One region of the Symbiopectobacterium sp. genome, then DNA from elsewhere that is predicted to be linked to it. Evidence: predicted binding sites of a transcription regulator. Region 1 holds the regulator's gene; the other holds the start of a gene.

Evidence for each region. Region 1 encodes PurR, which represses purine synthesis genes. Its sites were predicted from a motif close to CANGCAAACGTTTGCNTG; they were not measured.
Region 2: carA (glutamine-hydrolyzing carbamoyl-phosphate synthase small subunit) is a predicted target of PurR. The motif match lies at 1,248-1,265, and genes of this name have one in related genera.

What each region holds. Positions count from the first base shown of each region.
Region 1 covers NZ_JBPETA010000127.1:667-9,379, reverse strand. Annotated here, with positions in the region: gene ACTBDZ_RS12025 (Grx4 family monothiol glutaredoxin) at 1-95, opposite strand, end outside; gene ACTBDZ_RS12020 (C40 family peptidase) at 506-1,363, shown strand; gene ACTBDZ_RS12015 (cytochrome bd-I oxidase subunit CydH) at 1,438-1,704, opposite strand; gene purR (HTH-type transcriptional repressor PurR) at 1,921-2,946, shown strand; gene cfa (cyclopropane fatty acyl phospholipid synthase) at 3,572-4,723, shown strand; gene ACTBDZ_RS12000 (riboflavin synthase subunit alpha) at 4,792-5,442, opposite strand; gene ACTBDZ_RS11995 (MATE family efflux transporter) at 5,906-7,273, shown strand; tRNA gene ACTBDZ_RS11990 (tRNA-Val) at 7,479-7,555, shown strand; gene ACTBDZ_RS11985 (cold shock domain-containing protein) at 7,733-8,215, shown strand; gene ACTBDZ_RS11980 (DUF2058 domain-containing protein) at 8,358-8,713, shown strand, end outside.
Region 2 covers NZ_JBPETA010000174.1:476-6,267, reverse strand. Annotated here, with positions in the region: gene dapB (4-hydroxy-tetrahydrodipicolinate reductase) at 223-1,041, shown strand; gene carA (glutamine-hydrolyzing carbamoyl-phosphate synthase small subunit) at 1,490-2,638, shown strand; gene carB (carbamoyl-phosphate synthase large subunit) at 2,653-5,792, shown strand, end outside.

The sequences.
Region 1 (8,713 bases):
CCGCAGCTCGGCAACTTCGGGGAACCTTTCATGTATAACAGAATCGGGTTTTCTGTAATCTGGCGCTGAATTTTTTCAATCGTTGTCGTCGTCATGCTTTTGCTTCCTCAAACGGTGTTTCTGCGAGCCATCACGGTGCCCTCTTCCTGTCGGAGGGATCGCACGGCATCATTATGTAACGGGGTATTATCGCACCATTGTCGCGTATGTGCTTTGTTATCCAAGCGATTGCAAAGCACATATACCGTTGCTTCATTGTAGCGAGAGCTGTCATGACAAAAAAAACGCCATTTTTTGTAGGGTTTTTCCTGTCGCCGTTCCCCCTAAGTCACCCTCGGTGAAATATGCCGCAATAAATGATGATATTTACAGCGGGAAAACAATTATTAACGTTTTCTCATGATTCTGTTAAGCGAAAAGGTGATTTCCTGCTTTTTTCTCATGCCGTTTTCGTGAATACTGTTCGAATTGAGTGAGTTAAGGATTGTATTCGGTCTCTTTTATCATGCGCGTATTTATTACTCTGATCTTCGTTTTCTTCAGCCATCTGTTTGTTAATGTTGCCCAGGCAGCTCCGCACACCAATGCGGAGAAGAAAGCCAGCGCCAGCACGGATGACAAACACCTGAAAAAAAACCAGACCACCAAAACCGCTAAAAAACCACAAACCCCACCAGAACCACCGAAGAAAAAGGCGACGCAGGAAAAAGCCAAAGTAGCGCAAAACACGAAATCCACCAAAACGACCGCCACTAAAAAGAGTTCTGCCGACGTTGAGACCAAGAGCACTGCGTCAAAAACCACGTCATCGCGCTACCATAGCGCAACGCCCGCAAAACTAGTAAAGGGGCTCAAAAAAGGCGCTGATGCCACTGAGAAGAAAACGGCGGCGATAAAACCAGGTGCCAAGAAAGCGGGCAAAGAGTTGGTGCTCAGTGAAGCGCATAAGCGCCGTTATCAGCATGCAAAAATGACGGCGATGAACAAGCTGATGGGTCAGATCGGTAAACCTTATCAATGGGGTGGTAACTCGCCCTACACCGGTTTCGACTGTAGCGGTCTGGTCTATTATGCCTATAAAGATGTGGTGAAGATTCCTATTCCGCGCACCGCCAATGAAATGTATCACCTGCGCGATGCTGCGCCCATCAATAAGGGTGAACTGGAGATTGGCGATCTGGTGTTCTTTCGCATCAATGGTCGCGGCACCGCCGATCATGTCGGGGTTTATCTCGGCAATGGCAAGTTTATTCAGTCACCGCGAACCGGTGCCGATATCAAGATCAGTAAGTTGAGCGAAGACTACTGGCAGGAACACTACATTGGTGCACGTCGCGTGGTGACACCACAAACGATTCGTTAATCGCCACATCGACGCGTTAGCGATAATAAAGACCAGGTGATGCTTATGCAGCCTGGTCTTTATTTTAATCGCGATCAGTTCAACACGGCAACAAAGTTAAATACCATGATCATGACTAACGCTCCAACTGTGGTCAGTAATGACATTTTCAAATCAGTATTCATTCTATCTCCTTGAAACACAGAAACGCGTGAAAATTGCCGCCGCACTGGATGCTCCGTTCTTTCCTGCACACCACTACCCGCAGCACAATGACGCCAAAAAAGCATTGTTACACATTTATAGGGAAAATCTCCGATCCCGGCTGCACTAATTAAATCAATTATCCCTTTCACTTTCACGGCAAATCAGCCAAAATTCGCAGTTTACCGTGCGCTGCGTCGGTGTCCGAACACGTCATCTTCGATGAGATCAACGCGTCCCCTTTAGGTACAAAGTATTTCGGCAGTCTCCTTCTGATATCCTGTTTATACCATCGGAAAGAGAACATTACGCAAAAGCAAACGATTAACAAACTATATACTGCCGTAACAAGTAGGTTCAGGAGTCATGTTTAGATGGCAACGATCAAAGATGTGGCAAAGCGTGCTGGCGTTTCAACAACAACCGTCTCTCACGTCATCAACAAAACACGTTTCGTCGCCGAAGAGACCAAAACGGCCGTGCGGGAAGCCATCAAGGAATTACACTACTCTCCGAGCGCAGTGGCTCGGAGCTTAAAGGTAAACCACACCAAATCCATCGGGCTGCTCGCCACCTCGAGCGAAGCACCCTACTTTGCGGAAATTATCGAAGCAGTTGAAAACAGTTGTTATGCAAAAGGCTACACCCTGATTCTGTGTAACTCGCATAATAACCTGGAAAAACAGCGAGCCTATCTTTCCATGCTGGCGCAAAAACGGGTCGATGGCCTGTTGGTGATGTGTGCGGAATATCCGCCTGAACTGCTGAGCATGTTGGCCGATTACCGCAGCATTCCTATGGTGGTAATGGATTGGGGTCAGGCACACAGCGATTTCACTGACACCATCATTGATAACGCCTTCGAAGGGGGATACCTGGCTGGGCGTTATCTGATTGAGCGCGGCCACCGCGACATCGGTGCCATTCCGGGTATTCAGGAACGCAACACGGGCAGCGGGCGTTATCTGGGTTTTCTCAAAGCCTTGCAGGAAGCGGATATCACGGTTCGCGATGAGTGGATTGTTCAGGGTGATTTCGAGCCGGAATCCGGTTACAAAGCCATGCACCAGATTTTGGCGCAGAAACAGCGCCCGACCGCTATTTTCTGCGGCGGTGACATCATGGCCATGGGCGCTATCTGCGCGGCTGATGAGTTGGGACTACGCGTACCGCAAGATATTTCCGTGATTGGCTACGATAATGTTCGCCATGCACGTTATTTCACCCCAGCCTTAACCACGATCCACCAGCCAAAAGAACGTTTGGGCCAATCTGCTTTTACCATGCTGCTCGATCGCATCACCAGCAAGCGTGAAGATGCGCAGATGATTGAGGTTCACCCAACGCTTATCGAGCGCCGTTCAGTGGGTGACGGCCCATTTCACGACTACCGCCGTTAATGTTTAAGACGATTTTCTTATATACCCTAAATAATTCGAGTTGCAGGACAAAACGTTAACGTTTTGAACAGCGCTTGCGCTGGCCCTTTAGGGCGAGGCTCATTTATGAGCGTCGTAACGCGGCAAATGAGGGAATCCCGAATCACTTACTTAAGTAAGTGATTCGGGTGAGCGAGTGCAGTCAACGCACCTGCAACTTGAAGTATGACGGTTATAGTACGTTGATTTGTAAATTCTATATGGCTGCATCAATCAATTTTGACTTGTCCTCTGATTGAAGCAGTCATACACTGTTTTTCATTCGGACAATATCCCTACATTTATCCTTATTATAACGAGCGCAGCACTGCGTATCAGGATATGTGCCCCTACGTGTTACCACGTACCGGCGTTGACACTTCATTCCCTCTGGGTATCCAGAGAGTAGACGATGGATGTTATGCCCGCTGCCGCTGTGCAACGGGCAAGCATAAACGGCTGCGCACGAATGCAACCGCTTACTATTTGAACAACGGGTAACCTGCCCGTGATTCGAACACGCTGCGCGCAAACCGCAGCGTTCGGGTTGATGAGAGACTGTCTATGCTGTTCCTTGCGGCGCTGTCTGGCAAGGTTGGGAGAAGTTATGAGTTCATCATATGTAGAGGAACTGGCAGAACATAACACGTCCTGGTTCCGTATCGTTCACGCGTTATTGGCGATCGCCGATATCAAAATCAATGGCTCACGCCCGTTTGATATCCGGGTACGTAACCCCGATTTCTACAAGCGCGTTCTGCGTGAAGGCTCCCTGGGGCTCGGGGAAAGCTATATGGACGGTTGGTGGGAGTGCGATCGTTTAGACTGTTTTTTTCGGCGTATCTTACGTGCAGAGCTTGAGAAAAAGGCCCCCCATCATCTCAAAGACATTTTGCACATTGTCGCTGCGCGCTTGATTAACTTGCAATCCCGCAAGCGAGCCTGGATCGTCGGCGAGGAACATTACGATCTGGGCAACGATATGTTTAGCCTGATGCTTGACACGCATATGCAATATTCCTGCGGCTACTGGAAAGAGGCCACGACCCTTGAGCAGGCGCAACAGGCCAAACTGCGCATGATTTGTGAAAAACTTCAGCTTCAGCCAGGCATGACACTGTTGGATATTGGCTGCGGCTGGGGCGGGCTGGCCGCCTATGCGGCACTCCATTATGGCGTATCGGTTTACGGCGTGACCATCTCACGTGAGCAGCAAAAACTGGCTCAGGCGCGCTGTAGCGATCTCAACGTCACCATTGAATTGCAGGATTACCGCGACCTTAACCGACATTTCGATCGCATCGTGTCTGTCGGCATGTTTGAGCACGTTGGACCGAAAAATTACGATACGTACTTTCGCGTCGTCAGCAAAAATCTCAAACCAAAAGGGCTGTTTCTGCTGCATACCATTGGGGCAAATAAAACCGATTCGCAGGTTGACCCCTGGATTAACAAATATATCTTCCCCAACGGCTGCCTGCCCTCCGTGCGCCACATTGCCGTACGCAGTGAACCTTATCTGGTGATGGAGGATTGGCACAATTTTGGGGCCGATTACGATAAAACCTTGATGGCCTGGCACGATCGCTTTGTCGCCAGTTGGCCACAGTTAGCAAACCGTTACTCACCGCGTTTTAATCGTATGTTCCGTTACTACCTGAATGCCTGCGCCGGAGCGTTTCGCGCGCGCAATATTCAACTGTGGCAGGTGTTGTTTAGCCCCCAAGGGATTGAAGGCGGCGTGCGTGTAGCGCGCTGATTTCGGTCAGCTTAACGCCGTACAGCCAAGAGTGTACGGCATTTTTTATCGCTTTTTCAGCTCAGGCTTCAGGCGCTCTGCACGGCATTTGCCGTTGCGGCCTCTTGTGCCTGACGCTGTGCCAGCACACGTTCAACCGTGTCGATCACAGCCTGAGTTTGTGGATCGATTTCGATATTGATCCGGTTCCCCAATCGCTTTTGACCAAGCGTGGTGCGTTGCAGCGTTTCGGGAATCAAATGCACGCAGAAACGGCTGCGAGTCACTTCACTCACCGTAAGGCTGATGCCATCAATCCCGATAAAACCTTTGTGCAGCACATATTTCATCTGCGATTCATCGGAGAGCCGGAACCAAATCTGGTGGTTGTTTTCCGAGGTAAGAATTTTAACCACTTCGGCCGTGCACATAATGTGCCCGGACATAACATGTCCGCCAATCTCATCGCCGTATTTTGCGGCACGCTCAATATTCACCAGATCGCCCGGCGTGATATCGCCCAGGTTGGTCAGGCGTAGCGTCTCTTTCATTAAATCAAAACTGACCCGATCGCCATCAATCGCCGTCACCGTCAGGCAGCAGCCGTTATTGGCAATCGAGGCACCTGTCACCAGGCCGGTCAGTAATTCGGGAGGAAGTTTTACCACATGCGTGCGGAAGTTCGTTTTTTCATCGATGGACACCACCGGCGCGGTGCCTTGAACAATACCGGTAAACATACGCTTGCCTCATAATAAATCAGTGAAATAACTGAATGCTACTGTGCCAGCCTCTCCCCCTACGCTACCGTGGCACGCCGCGAGGGAATAAAGGCTGACAAATCATTTTGCAGTTTGCCTCATAACGACTGGAAAACCAAACGTATTCCCGCCTTTGTCGCCTGACAAATCCGATAAGACAACAGAACCTCTCCATTGACACAATATCTTACAAATAAGTTGGTTTACTTATGCCAAGCCGCTACACTAGAACAACGTTCTGTCATCGATTGATTTTCCATCTCAGATGGATGGCTTCGAAAGCCATTTGTGCTCTTTATCTCGCTTGCGGTTGTTTACTTTCATTCATCCCAAACCCCCTGCTGGAAAAGCAACGCGCCACCTCACCGTGCTGCCGTATAACAGAAAGCGAGGCGGTATCGACGTCAGTTTTTCGTTTTAACAATTCAAGGAAGGTGTTTGCGTGCAGAAATATTTGTCAGAGGCGCGGAGCCTGTTAACGCTCGCGGTTCCTGTCATTATTGCGCAGGTTTCCCAAACGTCCATGGGTGTCGTTGACACCATTATTGCGGGTGCTTATAGCGCCACCGATACGGCGGCGGTTGCAGTCGGTACCTCCGTGTGGTTACCGGTCATCCTGTTTGGACATGGTTTATTAATGGCGCTCACGCCAGTGGTAGCCCAACTCAACGGCTCTGGCCGACGCCCGCGCATCGCCCATCAGGTTCAGCAGGCGCTTATTTTGGCCGCGATCGTTGCGGTTATCACCATGATAGTGCTGTATAACGGCAAGCATGTTATTGCCATGATGCATACCGACTCACAGGAGCTCGCGAATGTTGCCATCGGCTATCTGCACGTGATGCTGCTGGGAGTACCGGGCTATCTGTTCTATCAGGTGCTGCGCTGCCAGTGTGAGGGGTTATCCAAAACCAAGCCGGGCATGGTGATTGGCTTTATTGGCGTGCTGATCAATATTCCGCTGAACTACATCTTTATCTACGGCAAATTTGGCATGCCCGAACTGGGCGGTGTGGGTTGCGGCGTCGCGACAGCCTCTACCTATTGGATCATGATGCTGATGATGGCATTCTACAGTATGCACGCACGCTGGCTGCGCGATATAAAGTGGCAGCGCTGGCAGATTGATTTCTCCGCCATGCGGCTTCTGTTTTCGCTTGGTTTGCCCATTGCGCTCGCCCTGCTGTTCGAAGTATCGCTGTTTGCCATCGTCGCCCTGCTGATCCTGCCGCTCGGCGTGATTGACGTTGCCGGGCATCAGATAGCACTGAACTTCAGTTCTCTGATGTTCGTGCTGCCGTTGTCTATCGGCATTGCCTCGACGATCCGCGTTGGCCACCGGCTGGGGGAAGGCTCCGTGGAAGATGCGCGTGTTGCGGCCTACACCGGCATCGCGACCGGCGTGATGCTGGCCTGTTGTACCGCCATTTTCACCGCGTTGCTGCGTGAACAGATCGCCTTGTTGTATAACAAGAATCCCGAAGTGGTCGCTATGGCGGCGCAGTTGATGCTTCTGGCCGCGATTTATCAGATCTCAGACGCGGTGCAGGCTATCGGCAACGGCGTATTGCGTGGCTATAAAGACACGCGTTCCATTTTCTACATCACGTTCTTCTCCTACTGGATACTCGGTTTACCCAGCGGTTATCTGCTGGCAATGACCGATTATTGGGTGCCGCGCATGGGTCCTGCCGGTTTCTGGTGTGGCTTTATCATCGGACTCACTGCTGCCGCGATCATGATGGTGCTACGTATCCGTTATCTGCAACGCCAACCGCCCGGCGATATTCTGGCGCGCGCGGCGCTCTAGCCCTGATATCACCCAACGCAAGGGGCAGCACGCCACCGGTGTTGGGTGAAAAAAACGCAAAGTGAACACAAGCGCAGCAGTCGTGCGGTTCAACCGCATAAATGTTGCATTTGCGTCTTGCCAGCACCACGTTCACTCACTACTATGCACCTCGCACGGCAGCACAGGGCATTGCCCGCTGCTTTAGTTACCAGCCTCACAAAATGCGTTCTTAGCTCAGTTGGTTAGAGCACCACCTTGACATGGTGGGGGTCGATGGTTCGAGTCCATTAGAACGCACCATTTCTTGTTCCTCAGTGTTCTATTTATCACTCTGCTTCCAATCTCCTGAAGCCCGTCTCTGGCAATAACACCCGACATTTATCATCAAGAGACAAACCAAAGAGGTGGTCTGCGTAGGGATTGTGCTTTACACTGCGCGCTGCAAAAATAAGGTGATAAACGATTAGGTAGGCGGTAATGGCGATGAACGGAACGATCACAACCTGGTTTAAAGATAAAGGTTTTGGATTTATCAAAGATGAAAACGGCGATAATCGTTATTTTCATGTGATTAAGGTCGCCAATCCGGATCTGCTTAAAAAAGGCGCGACCGTCAATTTCGAACCCACAACCAATAACAAGGGTCTGTCGGCTTATGCCGTGAAAGTCGAACCGGAAAGCAAATACATTTATATCGCAGGCGAGCGCATCAAGCTTACCGCCATTAAATCCTTTCTGGTATTCAGCGAAGAAGTGTCGGCCGATACCCGCATTGATAAAGAAAATACGGTGCTTTCTGTGGGCGCGCTCATGGGAAATATCAGGCCGAAATCAACCGCTAAATCCAGTGACGTTCGTTCGATGAAAAAATTGGCGATCACCACCTTCCAGGGTTCGACGTTAATTTTCACGGAAGATGAAATAGACATTGAGGCAACGGTGAAACTGCTCAAGGTGTGAAGCCATTTCGCTGCCGTGTTCACTGCATCCCTGATGGCGTCCTCCAGATCCAAACGCCGTAGCGATCGGGCTTTGCGCCCGGTTACAGCCTCGGCGATTACAGGTATAATCCCACAAATTTTTCTACGGTTTCGAAACGACGATGACAAAACTCACCTTACAAGAGCAGATGCTGAAAGCGGGATTAGTAACCAGCAAAAAAATGGCCAAAGTTGAAAGAACGGCCAAAAAATCACGCGTTCAGGCGCGTGAAGCCAGAGCCGCGGTAGAGGAAAATAAAAAAAATCAGCTTGAACGCGATAAACAGCTCAGCGAACAACAAAAACAGGCTGTGTTATCTAAAGAGTATAAAGCGCAGGTGAAGCAACTGATTGAAATGAACAAAATCGACATTGCAAAAGGTGATATTGGTTTCAACTTCACGGATAACAATGTAATCAAAAAGTTGGTTGTGGATAAGCTGACGCAAACTCAGCTGATTAATGGCCGTCTCGCCAT
Region 2 (5,792 bases), on a different contig from region 1:
ATACTATTTTTATTGCGGAGCAACACATTGAATACGTGACCCCTATTTGGGGGGATTTATCTGTCAGCGTGTAATGAATGCCTTCTGACGGATAGCTTTTACTGATTATTCCCCCTTTTTGTCAGAAATTTCTAATCCTGCGTGAAATCCACTGGCAGCCATCGTGTTGGCCCGCTAACCTGAGAACGTTTTTACGGCGCAAGTGAAAAAAGAGAGATAACGATGAAGGATGCAATACGTGTAGCGATTGCCGGTGCCGGTGGTCGAATGGGGCGTCAACTGATCCAGGCGGTTTCGCAGATGGAGGGGGCTGTCCTCGGTGCGGCGCTAGAGCGTGAGGGCTCATCGTTGGTTGGCGTTGATGCCGGAGAACTGGCTGGACTGGGCACGCTGGGCGTTATTGTGCAGGATTCGCTGGATGCGGTACGTGATGATTTTGATATCTTCATCGATTTCACGCGCCCGGAAGGCACATTGGAGCATTTGGCATTCTGCCGCCAGCATGGCAAGGGCATGATTATCGGTACCACGGGTTTTGATGATGCAGGCAAAGCGGCTATCAGCGCGGCTGCACAGGAGATTGGCATTGTGTTTGCCGCCAACTTTAGTGTGGGTGTCAACGTGATGCTGAAATTGCTGGAGAAAGCGGCCACGGTGATGGGCGACTACACGGATATCGAGATCCTGGAAGCGCACCACCGCCATAAAGTGGATGCCCCGTCGGGGACGGCGTTAGCCATGGGTGAAGCCATTGCGGGAGCGTTAGGGCGCGATCTGAAAACCTGCGCGGTCTATGCGCGTGAAGGCCACACCGGCGAACGTGTGCCAAACAGTATCGGTTTTGCCAGCTTGCGTGCCGGAGATATCGTCGGTGAGCACACTGCAATGTTTGCTGATGTTGGCGAGCGCATTGAGATTAGCCACAAGGCTTCCAGCCGTATGACTTTCGCTAATGGTGCAGTTCGTGCTGCAATTTGGTTGAAAGATAAGAAATCAGGTCTTTTCGATATGAGAGATGTACTTTATATGAATAATCTTTGATTTTATTTGTTTTTTAACTTGTTGAATTTTGTGGATTATTTGTCATAATTTTTCTATTTTATGTTATTTGATTTTTTATTTTTCCATAACTGATATAAGTTTGTATTTTCTATTCTTTTTAAAGCGTTTGCTGGCGTTTTTTTAACCTCTCATTGCCTTGTCAGGCGCTCACTGGCCAAATATTTCCTTCTGGCTAATAATGTCATCGGGCAACCGTTTACTTTGCCTTTTTGATGGCTGTTTTTGTGGCTGAGATAGGTCAGTGGCGCTGTAAGAGCCATAAAAAATGGAGAAAAATAGCGGTTGGAGTGGACAAGTTGAACGACCATCATTAAAATGCGCGCAATTTGCCAAAAGTTTACCGAAAAGGTAATTTTTGCATTGATTTGGAGTGTCTAATCTGAATTAATATGCAGATAATATGATTGTTTATTCCTTGGAGGGTGTTTTGATTAAGTCAGCGCTATTGGTTCTGGAAGACGGAACCCAATTCCACGGTTGTGCCATCGGGGCAGAGGGAACGGCAGTGGGGGAAGTGGTCTTCAATACGTCGATGACCGGTTATCAAGAAATCCTCACTGATCCTTCCTATTCCCGCCAGATTGTCACTCTCACTTATCCCCATATTGGTAATGTCGGCACTAACGCCAGCGACGAAGAATCCCCCTCTGTTCATGCTCAAGGCCTGGTTATTCGCGATCTGCCTCTGATTGCCAGCAACTACCGTAATGAAGAGAGCCTCTCGGATTATCTGAAACGCAATAACATCGTTGCCATCGCCGATATCGATACGCGTAAGCTGACTCGCTTGCTGCGTGAGAAAGGGGCGCAGAATGGCTGCATTATTGCCGGGGATGCGCCGGATGCGGCACTAGCATTGGAAAAAGCCAAAGCGTTCCCTGGCCTGAAAGGCATGGATCTAGCAAAAGAAGTGACGACGCAGGAACGTTATGGCTGGACGCAAGGTAGCTGGACGTTGACCGGCGACCTGCCTGCTGCCAAAGCGGAAAGTGAATTGCCGTACCACGTAGTGGCTTACGACTACGGTGTGAAGCGCAACATTCTGCGTATGCTGGTCGATCGTGGCTGCCGTTTGACGGTTGTGCCTGCCCAGACCTCTGCTGAAGAAGTGCTCAAACTGAATCCGGACGGTATTTTCCTCTCCAACGGCCCTGGCGACCCGGAGCAGTGTGACTACGCCATCAAGGCAATCAAAGCCTTCCTGGAGACCGATATTCCGGTATTTGGCATCTGCCTGGGTCACCAACTGCTGGCGCTGGCAAGCGGTGCTAAAACGGTCAAAATGAAATTTGGTCACCACGGTGGTAACCACCCGGTGAAAGATCTGGATGCCGACTGCGTGATGATCACCGCGCAGAACCACGGTTTCGCGGTGGATGAAAACTCACTGCCTGCGACGCTGCGCCCGACGCATAAATCGCTGTTTGACGGCTCCCTGCAAGGGATTCATCGCACGGATAAAGCGGCATTCAGTTTCCAGGGACACCCGGAAGCAAGCCCTGGTCCGCACGACGCGGCCCCTTTGTTCGATCACTTTATCGAACTGATTCAATCTTATCGTGCCAATGGTAAATAATCGGGAGCAGAAAAATGGCAAAACGTACTGATATTAAAAGCATCCTGATCCTTGGTGCCGGCCCGATCGTTATCGGTCAGGCCTGTGAATTCGATTACTCTGGTGCGCAGGCGTGTAAAGCGTTACGTGAAGAGGGTTATCGCGTCATTCTGGTGAACTCCAACCCGGCGACCATCATGACCGACCCAGAAATGGCCGATGCGACGTATATCGAGCCGATCCGCTGGGAAGTGGTGCGTAAAATCATCGAAAAAGAGCGTCCTGATGCGGTGCTGCCGACCATAGGCGGCCAGACGGCGCTGAACTGTGCGCTCGAGCTTGAGCGGCAGGGCGTGCTGGCGGAGTTTGGCGTCACCATGATCGGTGCGACCGCCGATGCTATCGATAAAGCGGAAGATCGCCGCCGCTTCGATATCGCCATGAAGAAAATTGGCCTGGAAACCGCGCGTTCCGGCATCGTGCATACCATGGAAGAAGCATTGGCCGTGGCCGCCGATGTGGGCTATCCCTGCATTATCCGTCCGTCCTTTACCATGGGCGGCAGCGGTGGCGGTATCGCTTATAACCGTGAAGAGTTTGAAGAAATTTGCGCACGCGGTCTGGATCTGTCACCGACCAAAGAACTGCTGATTGATGAATCCCTCATCGGTTGGAAAGAGTATGAAATGGAAGTGGTGCGCGATAAGAAAGACAACTGCATCATTGTCTGTTCCATTGAAAACCTGGATGCCATGGGTATCCACACCGGTGACTCCATTACCGTTGCGCCAGCGCAAACCCTGACGGACAAGGAATACCAAATCATGCGTAACGCCTCCATGGCGGTACTGCGTGAAATCGGGGTAGAAACCGGCGGTTCCAACGTGCAGTTTGCGGTTAACCCGAAAACCGGCCGTCTGATCATTATCGAAATGAACCCGCGTGTATCGCGCTCCTCCGCGCTGGCTTCCAAAGCGACGGGCTTCCCGATTGCCAAGATTGCCGCCAAGCTGGCCGTGGGCTATACGCTGGATGAGCTGATGAATGATATCACCGGTGGTCGTACCCCGGCATCGTTCGAGCCCTCCATTGACTATGTTGTTACCAAGATCCCACGTTTTAACTTCGAAAAATTTGCCGGTGCCAACGATCGCCTGACCACCCAAATGAAATCGGTCGGTGAAGTGATGGCGATTGGCCGTACCCAGCAAGAGTCGCTGCAAAAAGCGCTGCGTGGTCTGGAAGTCGGTGCAACGGGCTTCGATCCGAAAGTGGATCTGGACGATCCGGAAGCGCTGACCAAAATCCGCCGCGAGCTGAAAGACGCGGGCGCTGAGCGTATCTGGTATCTGGCAGATGCTTTCCGCGCTGGCATGTCTGTGGACGGCGTGTTTAACCTGACCAACATCGATCGCTGGTTCCTGGTGCAGATTGAAGAGCTGGTTCGTCTGGAAGAGCAGGTTGCTGAGAAGAGCGCAACGGCACTGACGGCCGATTTCCTGCGCACCCTGAAACGTAAAGGCTTTGCCGATGCGCGTCTGGCGAAGCTGGCCGGTGTGTCTGAAAACGAAATTCGCAAACTGCGCGACAAATATGATCTGCACCCGGTCTACAAACGTGTCGATACCTGTGCGGCAGAGTTCGCTACCGATACCGCGTATATGTACTCCACTTACGATGAAGAGTGCGAAGCTAATCCGAATCAGGATCGCGACAAGATCATGGTATTGGGTGGCGGGCCGAACCGTATCGGACAGGGCATTGAGTTTGACTACTGCTGTGTGCATGCGGCGCTGGCGCTGCGTGAAGACGGTTATGAAACCATCATGGTCAACTGTAACCCGGAAACGGTTTCAACCGATTACGACACCTCTGATCGCCTCTACTTCGAGCCCGTCACGTTGGAAGACGTGCTGGAAATCGTCCGTATCGAGAAACCGAAAGGCGTTATCGTGCAGTATGGTGGCCAAACGCCGCTGAAACTGTCGCGTGCGCTGGAAGCCGCGGGTGTGCCGGTGATTGGCACCAGCCCGGATGCTATTGACCGTGCAGAAGACCGTGAGCGTTTCCAGCAGGCGGTGAATCGTCTGGGCCTGAAACAGCCGGAAAATGCCACCGTAACCTCCATCGAGCAAGCGGTGGAAAAAGCGCGCGGCATCGGTTATCCGCTGGTGGTTCGTCCCTCCTACGTGCTGGGCGGCCGTGCGATGGAAATCGTTTACGACGAAGTCGATTTGCGCCGTTACTTCCAGCACGCGGTCAGCGTGTCCAACGATGCGCCGGTGCTGCTGGACCGTTTCCTCGATGATGCCATTGAAGTGGACGTGGACGCTATCTGTGACGGCGAACGCGTGCTGATTGGCGGCATTATGGAACACATCGAACAAGCGGGCGTGCACTCCGGTGACTCTGCCTGTTCATTGCCGGCTTATACGCTGAGCAAAGAAATTCAGGATGTGATGCGCCAGCAGGTAGAAAAACTGGCGTTCGAACTGAGCGTGCGTGGGTTGATGAACGTGCAGTTCGCTGTGAAGAACAACGAAGTCTACCTGATTGAAGTGAACCCACGTGCAGCGCGTACCGTTCCGTTTGTCTCCAAGGCGACCGGTGTACCATTGGCGAAAGTGGCCGCGCGCGTGATGGCGGGCAAGACGTTGACGGAGCAAGGTGTCACCAAAGAAGTTATCCCACCGTATTATTCCGTGAAGGAAGTGGTGCTGCCGTTCAACAAGTTCCCCGGCGTTGACCCGATTCTGGGGCCAGAAATGCGCTCTACCGGCGAAGTGATGGGTGTGGGCCGTACCTTTGCCGAAGCGTTCGCCAAGGCGATGCTGGGCAGCAACTCACCGATGAAGAAATCAGGACGTGCCTTGCTCTCGGTTCGTGAAGGCGATAAGGCACGCGTTGTGGATCTGGCGGCCAAGCTGCTGAAACACGGCTTTGAGCTGGACGCGACTCACGGCACCGCCATTGAGCTAGGTGAAGCGGGCATTAATCCGCGTCTGGTGAATAAGGTGCATGAAAGACGTCCGCACATTCAGGACCGTATCAAGAACGGCGAGTACACGTATATCGTCAACACGACCGCAGGGCGTCAGGCGATTGAAGATTCCAAGCTGATTCGCCGCAGCGCGTTGCAGTACAAGGTGCACTACGATACGACCATGAACGGCGG